3 regions of the Solibacillus sp. FSL W7-1472 genome follow, and region 2 is predicted to be linked to each of the others. Evidence: predicted binding sites of a transcription regulator. Region 2 holds the regulator's gene; each other region holds the start of a gene.
The links. Region 2 encodes Rex, which represses fermentation and respiration genes when NADH is low (regulators of the CRP and FNR family bind a similar motif). Its sites were predicted from a motif close to TTGTGAAATATTTCACAA; they were not measured.

Region 1: MKY07_RS10175 (DUF1641 domain-containing protein) is a predicted target of Rex. The motif match lies at 1,598-1,615, and genes of this name have one in related genera.
Region 3: yeiL (transcriptional regulator YeiL) is a predicted target of Rex. The motif match lies at 2,694-2,711, and genes of this name have one in related genera.

Annotation. Positions count from the first base shown of each region.
Region 1 covers NZ_CP150208.1:2,063,801-2,068,400, forward strand. The annotation lists gene MKY07_RS10170 (NAD(P)/FAD-dependent oxidoreductase) at 1-1,077, opposite strand, end outside; gene MKY07_RS10175 (DUF1641 domain-containing protein) at 1,113-1,541, opposite strand; gene MKY07_RS10180 (aldo/keto reductase) at 2,079-2,918, shown strand; gene MKY07_RS10185 (helix-turn-helix domain-containing protein) at 2,994-3,377, opposite strand; gene MKY07_RS10190 (MFS transporter) at 3,488-4,600, shown strand, end outside.
Region 2 covers NZ_CP150208.1:3,616,164-3,620,763, forward strand. The annotation lists gene groL (chaperonin GroEL) at 1-74, opposite strand, end outside; gene groES (co-chaperone GroES) at 191-475, opposite strand; gene MKY07_RS18030 (type II CAAX endopeptidase family protein) at 752-1,480, shown strand; gene tatC (twin-arginine translocase subunit TatC) at 1,573-2,397, opposite strand; gene tatA (twin-arginine translocase TatA/TatE family subunit) at 2,415-2,642, opposite strand; gene MKY07_RS18045 (redox-sensing transcriptional repressor Rex) at 2,721-3,356, opposite strand; gene MKY07_RS18050 (ABC-F family ATP-binding cassette domain-containing protein) at 3,602-4,600, shown strand, end outside.
Region 3 covers NZ_CP150208.1:2,543,300-2,547,899, forward strand. The annotation lists gene alaS (alanine--tRNA ligase) at 1-1,087, opposite strand, end outside; gene MKY07_RS12700 (MFS transporter) at 1,485-2,633, opposite strand; gene yeiL (transcriptional regulator YeiL) at 2,738-3,406, shown strand; gene MKY07_RS12710 (NupC/NupG family nucleoside CNT transporter) at 3,461-4,600, opposite strand, start outside.

The sequences.
Region 1 (4,600 bases), 1.6 Mb from region 2:
TGTAGCAATACCGTCTTTACGACCTAAAGAACCTAAAGTACCTGAGTTAGTAAATTTGAATTCTTTTAAGTCGGCACCTTTAATTTGCGCAAAAATGTTGTAACCTGCAATTTCACCTTGCTGCCACGCTACTTGAGCAGTTGGCGCATAAGTTGGGCGGTCACCTGGGTTTGGAATATGTGCTGATGCATCACCAATAACAAATACTTCAGGATGTGAAGTAGATTGTAAGAAGTCATTGATTGTTGCTTTACCGCGATCTGCAGCTAAACCTGATTCAGCGACTAATGGAAGCGGAGCAACTCCACCTGTCCATACTAATGTGTTTGCAACGATTGGCTCACGGTCTTTTAATTGAATGACATTGCCTTCAACACCAGTAACAGGTGTTGATGTAATGAATTCTACACCGCGCTTCGATAATGACTTAGTTGCACGATCGATTAAGTTTTCCGGGAATACTGGCAAGATTTTTGGACCTGCTTCAACTAGTTTAATTTTAAGGTCTTCAAATTTAACACCGTATTTCTCAGCAACTTTAGGGAAGTGGTCTACGATTTCACCAACAAGCTCAACGCCTGTTAAACCGCCACCGCCGATAACGATTGTAGCATCTGCTTCGTCTTTTGTTGTTGCATATGCTTTAATGCGTGCTTCAATATGCTCGCGAATTGCATTTGCTTCATCTACTGATTTTAATACGAAAGAGTTTTCCTCTAAACCTGGGATTCCGAAGAAACCTGTTTGGCTACCTAGAGCAACAACTAATGTATCGTATTGTACTGTTTTGCCGTTTGAAAGTACTACATTTTTGCTTTCAACGTCAAAGCTGTTTACTTTTGCGATTTCCAAGTTGATGTCATAACCTTTGAAAATCTTTTCAAGTGGCAATGCTACAGCACCTTCAGCAATTGTACCGCCAGCTAAACGGTGTAATTCAGTAATGATTTGATGTGTAGGGAATTGGTTTACAACTGTAATACGCGCTTCGTCTTTATTTAAATATTTACGAGCTGTTTGTGCTGCTAATACACCAGCAAATCCAGCACCTAAAATAACGATTTCTTTAGTTACCATATTAAAAATCCTCCAATAAAATTAGATTATACAAATTATTTCATTTGTTTACGTTCAGATGCTACTTGTAAAAATGCATTAGCAAAACGTAATGCCCCTTGAACCTGTGGGTCTTTTAACATTTTTAATAAGCCGAATACACCTACTGTTTCATTGCTAACTTCAGCACGGTCTTTCGCTTCAATCGCTGTCTGTGCCAATGATTTTGCAGTATCAACAACTGGGCTAGCCATTTCTGTTACAGCCGCAACTGTATCATTTTTTAATGTTTCGTCTGTTGCAACACTAGTCGCAAATTCATAAGTTTTTGTTAATAAAGTAGTCATCTCAGCCAATTTTGGTAAGTTATCTACTAAAGTAGTTAATGAAGCTTGTACCTCTGGCTTTAGTAACTGATCTAATACATCTAATTGCTCTTGTGTAACAGCCACTTTTTCTACCTGCTGATTATTCATTTCTGACATAATAACTCTCCTTTGCCATCACTTAATATTATTTTTTTCGAAAATTTCATACCTGATTGTAAAAACTTTCACATACCATTCAATAAGCAACGATAGCACAAAGATTCGTTTGTTACAATTAGAAATCGGAAATAAACGACCGAAAAACTTAATTCAAGAATATTCTGTAATTTTATTATTTAAAAAAATTTAATTTTTATGTATTTAGCGTATTTTTGTGTATTTTATAATAAAAATTTCCCTTTATTATTTTTAATATTGGAAGTATTGAAATAGTTGATTCTTATCATTATTAAAGGTTAATTAGGTATTTAAATGATGGAAAACAAAAATTCATTACTACGAAAAGTGAATCACCCCCTCCTCTATTCCCCACCCTGTTATTTTTCTAAAAAAACTTTCTCTTTAAACTGTTGATTTGACTCAATAGGAACCTCCACGTTGCTATGAAACGAAAAAGTGCGTACTTTTTTTAATTTTCGAGTGGATCCATAATAAAAAAGCAACGAAATACTTATTCAATTGGAGGATCAATAAATGATTACTAGTTTACAGGATACAATCAAATTAAATAATGGGGTAGAAATGCCAGCAATGGGCCTTGGCGTCTTTCAGGTAGAAAACGATACAACGGCAGAAATCGTTAAAAATGCGATTGAGCTAGGTTATCGCAGCATTGATACAGCTGCTATTTACGGCAACGAAGCGGGTGTTGGCGAGGGCATACAATTAGCACTGGCCTCTACCGGATTAAATAGAGAGGACTTATTCATCACATCTAAAGTTTGGAATGCCGGTTTAAATTATGAGGAATCTGTTTCAGCTTACGAAGAAAGCCTGGAAAAATTAGGGCTGGATTATTTGGATCTCTATTTAATTCATTGGCCGGGTCAAAATAAATTTGCCGAATCTTGGACCGCTTTAGAGGATCTATATCAGGAAGGCAAAATTAGAGCAATCGGGGTTTGCAATTTCAATATCTCGCATCTGCAGGATTTATTGAAAACTGCTCGTGTAACACCAGTCATTAATCAAGTAGAGTTTCACCCGCGTTTACAACAACGATCATTACGTGCATTTTGTAAAGAACACAATATTCAGTTGGAAGCTTGGGCTCCATTAATGCAAGGGGGTCTACTCGAAGATACGACAATTGCAAAAATTGCCGAAAAATATGGAAAATCAAATTCACAAGTTATTTTACGTTGGGATATTCAAAATGAAGTAATCACGATTCCTAAATCAGTTCGTAAAGAGCGGATGGCGCAAAATGCCGACATTTTTGACTTTAGTCTTACTGATGAAGAAATGCAGATAATCAATGCGATGAATTTAGATAAACGCGTCGGTCCAGATCCGGAAGTTTTTGATTTCTAATTTAAATTGAAGAATTGAAAATTGCAGAGACGAAAAGCCTCAAGATTTTAGTACTTGAGGCTTTCATTATTTTTATTAAGATAGTTTTTGCACAGCAATATCATCATCTCGCTGCATAAGAAGAACTTCTTCACCATTCTCTTTTAATTTTTCAATATGTTTCTCTCCCCATGTACAAAGTAAGTTGAGCACCGGCTCCATCTCGTGTCCATATGGGGTTAAAGAATATTCAACTTTCGGTGGTACTTGGTTATACACCTTACGATTAATTAAACCGCATTGCTCAAGTTCGCGTAATTGGGACGTCAGCATTTTTTGTGAAATGCCGGGAATTAATCGGCGAAATTCATTTGTTCGGATTTGACCATGGTGATTGAGGTGACAAAGAATGACTGGTTTCCATTTACTGCCAATGACTTCGAGTGTTGCTTCGACACCAATATTATAAACTTTTTTCATTTTGAAACCCCCAGTATTATCAAAAGTAACTAAAAGTACTGTACATGCTTTTATAGTATGTATGAATAATACTATACCCTATAAAATAAATCAAAGGAGTTATTTTTAATATGTCTACATCAAAAACACCAAACGCCAGATTAACACTTCTTGCGTTAGCAATCAGTTCGTTTGGTATCGGTTCCACAGAATTTATTAGCGTTGGATTGCTCCCGCTCATCACAAATGAGTTTGGTATTACTTTAAGTACTGCAGGATTAACAGTATCAATCTATGCATTAGGCGTTACAATCGGAGCACCAATTTTAACGGTTTTAACATCCCGGCTTGACCGTAAAAAGGTGCTGTTGCTCGTAATGGTACTTTTTATCGTCGGTAATTTATGGGTAGCGATAGCACCAACATTTACTTTACTATTGATTGGACGCATTATTTCTGCTTTTGCTCATGGTGTATTTATGTCGATTGCGGCGGTTATTGCGGCTGACGTTGTGGCACCTAACAAACGGGCAAGTGCCATCGCTTTTATGTTTACAGGATTAACTTTGGCAACTGTCAGTGGAGTACCTTTAGGAACATTCATTGGCCAAGTAACGGATTGGCGGCTATCATTCATCTTTATCGTCATTATTGGCATAATTGGGTTAATCAGCAATGCGTTCCTTGTGCCAAATAATTTAACAAAAAGTAAGCCGATTTCATTAAGTGATATCGGAAAAGTATTAAGCAATTTCCGTATGCTGTTAATTTTATTTATTACAGCAATGGGTTACGGAGGCGTATTTGTTGTTTACACATATGTGACCCCTATTCTTGAAAATCAAATGGGCTATTCCCCTCATGCAATTGTCGTAATATTGGTTGTATATGGTATATGTGTCGCAATAGGAAATACAATCGGTGGCCATTTTGCAAACACTAATCCATTGCGTGCGATATTCATCTTCTTTATTGGATTAGCGTTAACGTTACTTGGTGTCTACTTCTCATTTGATTCCAAAGTAATTGGGCTCATAATGGTATTAGCAATGGGGCTTTTTATGTTTATGAATGTGCCGGGCTTACAACTGTATGCCGTTCAGCTATCCGAAAAATATGTGCCGGCAGCCACTGCGATGGCTTCCGCTTTAAATATTTCAGCATTTAATATCGGGATCTTCCTCGGTTCATATATCGGCGGTTTAATTGTTCATTATCAATCACTGGACAATACGCCCCTATAC
Region 2 (4,600 bases):
GCGTTAGCTAATTTATCTACACCAGATGCCATTAATGAACGTGCTTCTTCTGAAAACTTAATATCTTTTGCCATAATTCATTTTCCTCCTAAATTTTACGATCTATTTTTTTGATTTATTGTTTATGAAGATGTGCAGCTAGCAAAGCTTAGTATGTATAACTAGCTGCAATTTTCTTTTGATTTTGTAATTATCCGACAATTGCAAGTACATCGCTCTCACGCAGGATTAAATATTCTACGCCGTCGTACTTCACTTCCGTACCAGAGAATTTAGAGAAGATAATTTCGTCGCCTTCTTTTACGTCAAGCTCAAGACGAGTGCCGTTGTCAAGAACACGACCTGTACCTACTGCCACTACTTTACCAGTTTGTGGTTTTTCTTTTGCTGAGTCGGGTAAAACAATACCAAATGCAGTTTTTTCCTCTACCTCAACAAGTTCGATAATGATGCGATCTCCTAATGGTCTTAACAATTGAAACAACCTCCTAAGAAATTTTCTATTTTTAGCACTCTCGTTTGTCGAGTGCTAACACATTTATTAGTTTAATGAATTCCATATTTTTTTGCAAGTATGTGCACTAAAAAATTTTGATTTATTGGCAAATTCCTCTACAATAATGTTAAATGTATAACAGTGGGCTATCATAATAGCCCATATTAAACTCTATAATAGAAGGTACAGCATTCCACATACTTTTTTGGGATGTGTAATTCTACTAGTCAGTAAGAGAAAGAAGGTTTTTCATCCGTGACTTCCCGTTCATCAGATAAGTTCAAAACGCAGAAGACCGCATTCTATGTGTTAATAACTTATATCATCTGTCAGTTATCAGTCTTATTACTTATATTCATCCCAGGCTTAAAAGATTCCCTTTTACAACTATTTTCTGGTATGTCTGAGCAGGATCAACTTATAAAATTATCTGCTTGGTGGTCAACTATTTCATTTGCGGTTGCTTTTATTGTGAGTTTTATATTAATCTCCCGAAATAAGCAATTTTGGGATGTATTTAAAGGGGAAAAGGCATCAATTGGTGCTTCTATTGGGTGGGGTATCATCGGTTTCTTCCTTGTCTTTTTAGGGCAGACAATCGGCGCATACATTGAGCTTGCTTTAGGAATTGATATGGGCTCGGAAAATACCGAAGCCATTATGAGTGTCACAAAGGTAGCGCCGATTATGATTATTGCGACTGTCTTATTAGGACCAATCTTGGAAGAGCTTGTATTCCGTCGTGTAATTTTCGGTTCAATTATACAAAACTATAATTTCTGGATTGCGAGCATTATTAGTGCTATTGTATTTGCTGCGATTCATATGGATTTTACGCATATTTTACTGTATACAATTTGCGGTATGATCTTCGCATTTTTATATCATAAAACAAAGCGCCTTCTCACACCGATTATCGCGCATATTCTATTAAATGGTTTCGTCACATTTATCCAAATGAATGCCGATAAGTTTCAAATATAACTTTTACCCGCTATTTTACATAGCGGGTTTTTTAGATAACCTTCTTTAAAAGGAAACTAAAAAAAACGCTACCAAATTCGATAGCGTTACCATTAACTGTTATTCATCTGCTCCATTTGCCGACGCTGCATTTCGAGTAGCTCTTCTACCTGCAGCTCACGCTCTCGTTCCTCTTCTGCTAAAATTCGCTCTTTTTCTGCCACTTCATATTTTCGATAACCAAGACGTGCAATGACAATACTTACTTCATATAAAATAAATAGTGGTATTGCAATAATGATATTCGATACTAAATCAGGCGGCGCGAGCAATACCGAAATCACGATTAATACAAAATACGCATATTTTCGGAATTTCACCATGAGTTTCGGATTAATAATTCCGAGACGTGAAAGAAACAGTGTTACAACAGGCAATTGAAACAGCACCGCAAAAGGCACTATTAACTTAATTAAAAATGAGAAGAATTCATTAATACCGATTGTTTGCGTAATATTCAAATCATTGGATAAATCCGTCATAAAGCGCATAATAAATGGAAATAACACAAAATAAGCAAAGGCTATTCCCCCTATACACAGTGCAAAAGCATACGGAATATATTTCAATGTTGCCTTACGTTCAGCCTCATGCAAACCAGGTGTTATAAAAGCCCATAGCTGGTATAGCAGTATTGGCGATACAATAACGGCAGCTACAATAAATGTAACTTGTAAATACACGGTTAAAGGATCTGCCGGACTAAATGCATTCATCGAAAAACTGGCAGCTAAATCGCTGCGTTGAATGTATCGAATAAGTGGTTTCGCCGTATAGAATCCGACGAAAAGAGCCATCACGAAGAAAATCGCCACGAAAAATAAGCGCTTTCTAAGCTCTTCCATATGTTCAACTACGGTTAATTCTCTTGAATTCATAGCAATACATCCTTATTTTACTTAACTTCGTTTTTTTCGTTCTCTTTATGTTCAATCACTTTTTTCTTTGTATCAAAATCGTCGTCGTCGTCCGTCAAGCCTTTCGTAGCGCTACGGAATTCACGTAAAGTTGTCCCCATTGCACGACCTAATGATGGCAATTTTTTGGGACCGAATATTAGCAAAGCAATCAGTCCAATGATTATTAGGCTCACAGGTGTAATCGCATTTAAATGTACAATCACTATAGCCACCTCCTCTATTATTATGTATATTTTACATTAATTAACTAGAATTTGCTATTTATAGTAATGAACATTTTGTTACTTACCTGAGTTTCGTACTAAATACGTAAGTGCCTGTAATTCTACCGATAGATCTATGTTCATCACTTTAATCGTGTCAGGAACAGATAATCGTACTGGTGTGAAATTTAATATACCTTTTGCATTTATTTTAACGAGTCGGTCTGTCATCATTTGTGCTGAGCGGGAAGAAACCGTTAATATTGCTAACTCCGCGCCAAATTCCTCATACATTTCCTCCAAACGATCTGGATGGAATACTGGAATATCACTTATCGTCGTTCCTTCCATCGGTGCTTTCGAATCAAATGCAACAACGATACGCGTGTTGTGATTTTTTTGGAAGTTATACTTTAGTAAGCCATTCCCCAGATTCCCGACTCCTATTAATGCAACATTCATTACCTCGTCCTGGTCTAAAGTTTGTCGGAAAAACTCCAGTAAGTACTGGACATCATATCCATACCCCTTTTTACCGAGTGCCCCAAAGTAAGAAAAGTCACGTCGAATCGTAGCAGAATCTATTTTCATCGCATCACTTAATTCCTGTGAAGAAATACGCTTTTTACCTTCAGTTGCGAAGTTTTTCAAAAATCGATAATAAAGAGGAAGTCTTTTTGTTGTTGCTTGTGGAATTTTTACTTCTTGTTTCACACATTCTCCTCCTATGTACATTGGGAAATCTTTTTCAAGTAATGCCTCTGTATAACGTGTCGAGATGACCTGCTCGATTTGATCAAGTAGTTGTCGCCAAGCGATATGGCACGCTTAACATAAACTCCACTCTTTGTGCAGAAGCAAGTTAATCTTACTAAACAAGGAGCGACAAGTAAAGTATCCATCGTTGCGTACAATGTTCCCATCCATTAAACTAAATAGGAGAAACTGAGGTGTAAACAATGATTGTCTTACAAGTAAATCAATTATATAAATCCTTTATTACAGATGAAATATTAAGCGGTGTAAAATTAGAAGTTCAGCACCGTGATCGTGTGGCATTAGTAGGGCGAAACGGTGCCGGCAAGTCCACATTATTAAAAATAATTGCCGGACAAATGAGCTACGACTCTGGTGAAATTATTATTCCAAAAGATATTCAAGTCGGCTATTTGGAGCAGCATGCAGGTATCGACTCTGAACTTTCAATTTGGGACGAAATGATGACAATTTTTGCAAACTTGCAAAACCAGGAACAAACGCTGCGTCAACTTGAACAGCAAATGGCCGATCCTGCCATTTATGAAGATAGCGAACAATATGCACGTATCATGGCAGAGTATGACCAGTTGCAGCATGATTTCAAAGATGCAGGCGGTTATCAGTATGAAGCCGATACCCGTTCTGTTTTGCATGGTATGCAATTTTTCCCTGAAGATTATCAAAAGCCGATTCGTTCTCTATCCGGGGGACAACGGACACGACTGGCTCTCGCAAAGCTTCTTTTATCAAAGCCCGACCTCCTTATTTTAGATGAGCCGACCAACCATCTTGATATTGAAACACTATCATGGCTGGAAGGCTATTTAAAAGGTTATGATGGAGCTATTTTAATCGTCTCACATGACCGTTATTTCCTAGATCAGGTCGTGTCGATCGTTTATGAAGTATCCAGAACAAAAGTGTCGAAATATGCAGGGAACTACAGTGCTTATCTAGATGAAAAGGCGAAGAACTATGAACGTGATTTAAAAATGTATGAACGTCAAATGGATGAAAAAGCCAAGCTCGAAACTTTTATTCAAAAAAACCTTGCCCGGGCTTCAACTACAAAGATGGCACAGTCACGTCGCAAAGTGTTGGAAAAGACTAGTTGGATGGAATCTCCTGATGGCGATGAAAAAAGTGCCAACTTCGGCTTTACAATTGAGCGCCAAAGCGGAAATGATGTACTGTCGGTG
Region 3 (4,600 bases), 1.1 Mb from region 2:
ATGCTTCTTTTTCTTTTACTTGCGGATAAAAATCATGCATAATCTCTCCGACAGTCGGCACTAATTCAAACATAAACGGTTTTTCGATGCCGATTTTTTTCGCATATCGAACAGCACGACGTAATAGACGACGCAATACATAGCCGCGGCCTTCATTTGATGGTAATGCACCATCACCAATAGCAAATGCTACTGTACGGATATGGTCGGCAATTACTTTAAATGGTGTATTCACATCTTCAGTCGATCCGAAAATTTCTTTTAAATCCACTTCATGCGGACGTTTGTAACTACGGTTTGCGAACGCTTCTGTTTTTTCAATGATTGGCATGAAAAGATCTGTATCAAAGTTTGTTGGTACATTTTGTACAACAGAAACGATACGCTCAAGACCCATACCTGTATCGATGTTTTGTTTTGGAAGTGGCGTATAAGTGCCGTCCGGATTATGGTTGAATTGAGAAAATACTAGGTTCCAAATTTCAAGATAGCGCTCGTTTTCCCCGCCTGTGTACATTTCTTCTTCCGGTGCACCAACGCCGTACTCTTCACCGCGGTCATAGAAGATTTCAGAGTTTGGACCTGATGGACCTTCCCCGATATCCCAAAAGTTGCCTTCCAATCGGATTAAGCGCTCTTTCGGAATTCCGATTTCATTATGCCATACGTCATAAGCTTCCTGATCCTCCGGGTGGATAGTTACCGATAACTTTTCAGGATCGAAGCCCATCCATTTTGGATCCGTTAAAAACTCCCAAGCGTAATGAATTGATTCTTTTTTAAAGTAATCCCCAATAGAGAAGTTCCCTAACATTTCAAAGAATGTGTGGTGGCGCGCTGTTTTCCCTACGTTTTCGATGTCGTTCGTACGAATCGATTTTTGTGCGTTTGTAATGCGCGGGTTATCTGGAATAATACGTCCGTCAAAATACGGCTTTAATGTTGCCACACCTGAGTTGATCCATAAAAGCGATGGGTCATTAATTGGCACTAATGGTGCTGATGGTTCAATATGATGCCCTTTTTCTTTAAAGAAATTCAAATAAAGACGACGAATTTCAGAACCTGTCATAGTTTTTGTTGTCATGATTTTTTCCTCCTAAAATTTATTGAAGTCGATGAATTGTGGTACAGATTAATTACACCTTCACGCATATAAGCGCTTCATTTACCGGAAATTTTTATGTTCCGCAAAATGAAAACAAAAAAAGCCTCCATCCCGGTAAAGGGACGAAGACTATTATCTCGTGGTACCACCCTAATTTATAACGCGCATGCATTATATCTCAAGTGCTTGTAACGTAAGCAAACGGCAGTGGTTAGCTGCACTCTGGAGTAGCTTTCAGTATTTATTCGGGGAGATTTTTTCAGCCGGGAAATCTCTTTCTGTTCACGAAGTCCATACGTACTTGTTCCATCATCGTTTTCATTTTATTATGCTCTTCATTATAAAAAATAGACATCGTGCTGTCAATCGGCATTCCTTAATAATTAAAACGTTTTTTCGTCAGTAAAATTAAAAGGATTGCAGGCACTGTACATATAATCATTCCTAAGAACGCCAAACCTGGCTCAATTTCATAAAGTGCACCACCTAAAAGTGTAAGAATCGCTGCACTTAAACTCATTGCAAGTGCAGAATAAATCCCCTGTGCATTTGGAATTTGCTCTTGCGGTAAAGCTTTGGAAATATAGCGGATAAAGGCATAATGCGCCATTGCAAATGACAGAGCGTGTAGTGCCTGAGATAAGATAAACATCGGCATATTCGGAAATGCGTAAACTAGTATCCAACGAACACTCGAGCCAATTGCAGCAACGAGCATTAACGAAGAAGGCTTCCACTTTGTCAAAAATGTATCTGCCTTATAAAAATAAAGGATTTCAAATATTACTGCGACATTTAAAATCATTCCGATATAAAACGGATTGACATTCAGCTCCTGTAAATAAATATAGCCGTAGTTATAGTACGATGCGTGTGCCCCCTGAAGCAAAATAACAACAAACAATACGATGATGAAGCTTTTTACTTTAAATAGCCCTTTCATTGAGAGCGTTTTTCCATTTTCTTTTACCGGCACTAAACTTAATACTTGAGGTGCAGGCATAAATTGAATGATGAGTAATGCGGCCAATCCTACAATCATCATCCATAAAATCATTTGCTCACCATACATCCCGCTAATCATACTAATGATCAATACAGCGACAACAAACCCGAAAGATCCAAATGAACGTGCTTTTCCATAATGGATGGATCCATGTTGCATTAATGTGGAAGCACTGCTCTCAACAGCCGGTAGTAATGCCGGGTAAAAGGCGCTGAACAGCAATGTCATTAAAAACAGGCCGCCAAATGAATTAATCGGTATGTATAGCAGTGTCACAACTAATGAACTTGCAGTAAAAAAGATCAGCACATTTTTGTTGCTCATCACTTTTGAAACAAACGGAAAAATAAACATCGTCGAAAGTGCCCTTGCAACCAGCCCAAAACCCATTATTATGCTCGCTTCCGAAACCGTAAGCTCTTTATCATTAATAAGCCAACCCGTCCAATATGGCAGGAAAATCCCCCACGTAATAAAGAACATAAAGAAATTTTTCGCGAGCCAACGCTGATTATTCATAATCTTCATCCTTTTTTCAAATTTATTAAGTTGAATATTAACATGAGAAATACTACAATAATGTGAGAAATCTCATATTTTATTGGAAGGAGTTGCTCTATAATTTGAGAAAGTTACCAATAGATGAAAGTCTCCCCTATATCGAACAATACCCGATTTCCCAATATTTTTCGTTTGACATTGTGCCATATATCAATGTGTACGAATTCGACAAAGGTGAATTTATTTTCCATGAGCATTCTTTCCCCGACTATTTATATTACATGGTCGAAGGGAAAGCTAAATTATATATTACCCATAAAAACGGGAAAATTTCGCTCATCGATTTTATTACAGCCCCAACGTTTATGGGGGAAATGGAGCTCCTAAACGCCGAACGCTATTCTAAAGGCATTCAAACTTTGTCAAAGTCGGTATGTTTTGCGATTGCGATTCAGGAAGTGAAGGAAAAATTATTGACAGATCCTGTTTTCCTAAAAATGCTCTGTCTATTTTTAAGTCATAAAGCAACAACAGCAACAACAAAATATACGCAAAACCAGGCCTATCCTTTGGAAAACCGGTTAGCTTCATTCATTTTACTATCGTCGGATCAACAATTCTATAAAGAAAAACATACTGAAGTCTGTGATTACTTAGGTGTATCATATCGCCACCTGCTTTTTGTCCTTGCACAATTCAGCGAGGCAGGCTATATTACGAAGCAAAATCGCGGGTATATCCTGACAAATCGTTCCGAACTAGAAAAACTGGCAGCAGAAATTTCGTACTAAAAAAAGACTGCGCTAAAAATATTTTTAGCACAGTCTCTTGAATACTGAATGATATTAAATAAACATACCAGCAATTGCAGCTGATAATAATGATGCCAATGTTCCTGCAGCAACCGCTTTAATCGCAAGCTGTGCAATCATTGGACGTTTATCCGGTGCCATACCACCTAAACCACCGATTAAAATACCCATTGAACTTAAGTTTGCAAAACCACAAAGCGCAAACGAAATAATGATGCCTGTTTTGTCCGATAGCTCGCCAATAACCGGACCGAAGTTAGAGAAGGCAACAAATTCATTTAAAATTAATTTTTGACCGATAAACGAACCTGCACGTACTGCTTCATCCCAAGGAACACCGATTAAAAATGCTAGTGGAGCAAATACATAACCTAAAATACCTTCAAGTGTTACATTTTCAAAACCGAACAATCCTGTTATGCCGCCTAAAATACCGTTTAATAAGGCAATTAATGCGATGAAACTTAATAGCATTGCTCCAACATTTACTGCTAATTTCAAACCGTCAGAAGCACCAACAGCCGCTGCATCAATAACGTTTGTCGCTTCAGAATTACGCTCTAATTTAAAGTCATCTTCATTTACTTCTTCTGTTTCAGGAATCATTAACTTTGCCATTACCAATCCTGCTGGTGCAGCCATGAAACTTGCTGCCAATAAGTATTCAAGCGGAACACCTAATAAAGAATATCCGATTAATACTGAACCTGAAACCGATGCAAGTCCACCTGTCATAACCGCGAACATTTGTGATCTTGTCATTTTATTTAAAAATGGTCGAATAACAAGCGGGGCTTCAGTTTGTCCAACGAAAATATTAGCAGCAGCATTCACTGATTCTGCTTTTGTCGTACCTAATACTTTTGATAAGAAACCACCGATAATCTTAATGACAAATTGCATAATCCCTAAGTAATAAAGGACAGAGATTAAAGATGAGAAGAAAATAATAATTGTTAATACGCTCATCGCGAATACAAATCCGACATTTTCCGGATCTGCTAAACCGCCAAATACAAAGACAATCCCTTCATTGGCATAACTAACCAGCTTCTGTACACCATCAGAAAGTTGCATAAGCTTCTCACGGCCAAAAGACCATTTTAATACGATAAATGCAAAAATCAATTGGACAATTAATCCTGAAATAATAATTCTCCATTGAATTGCTTT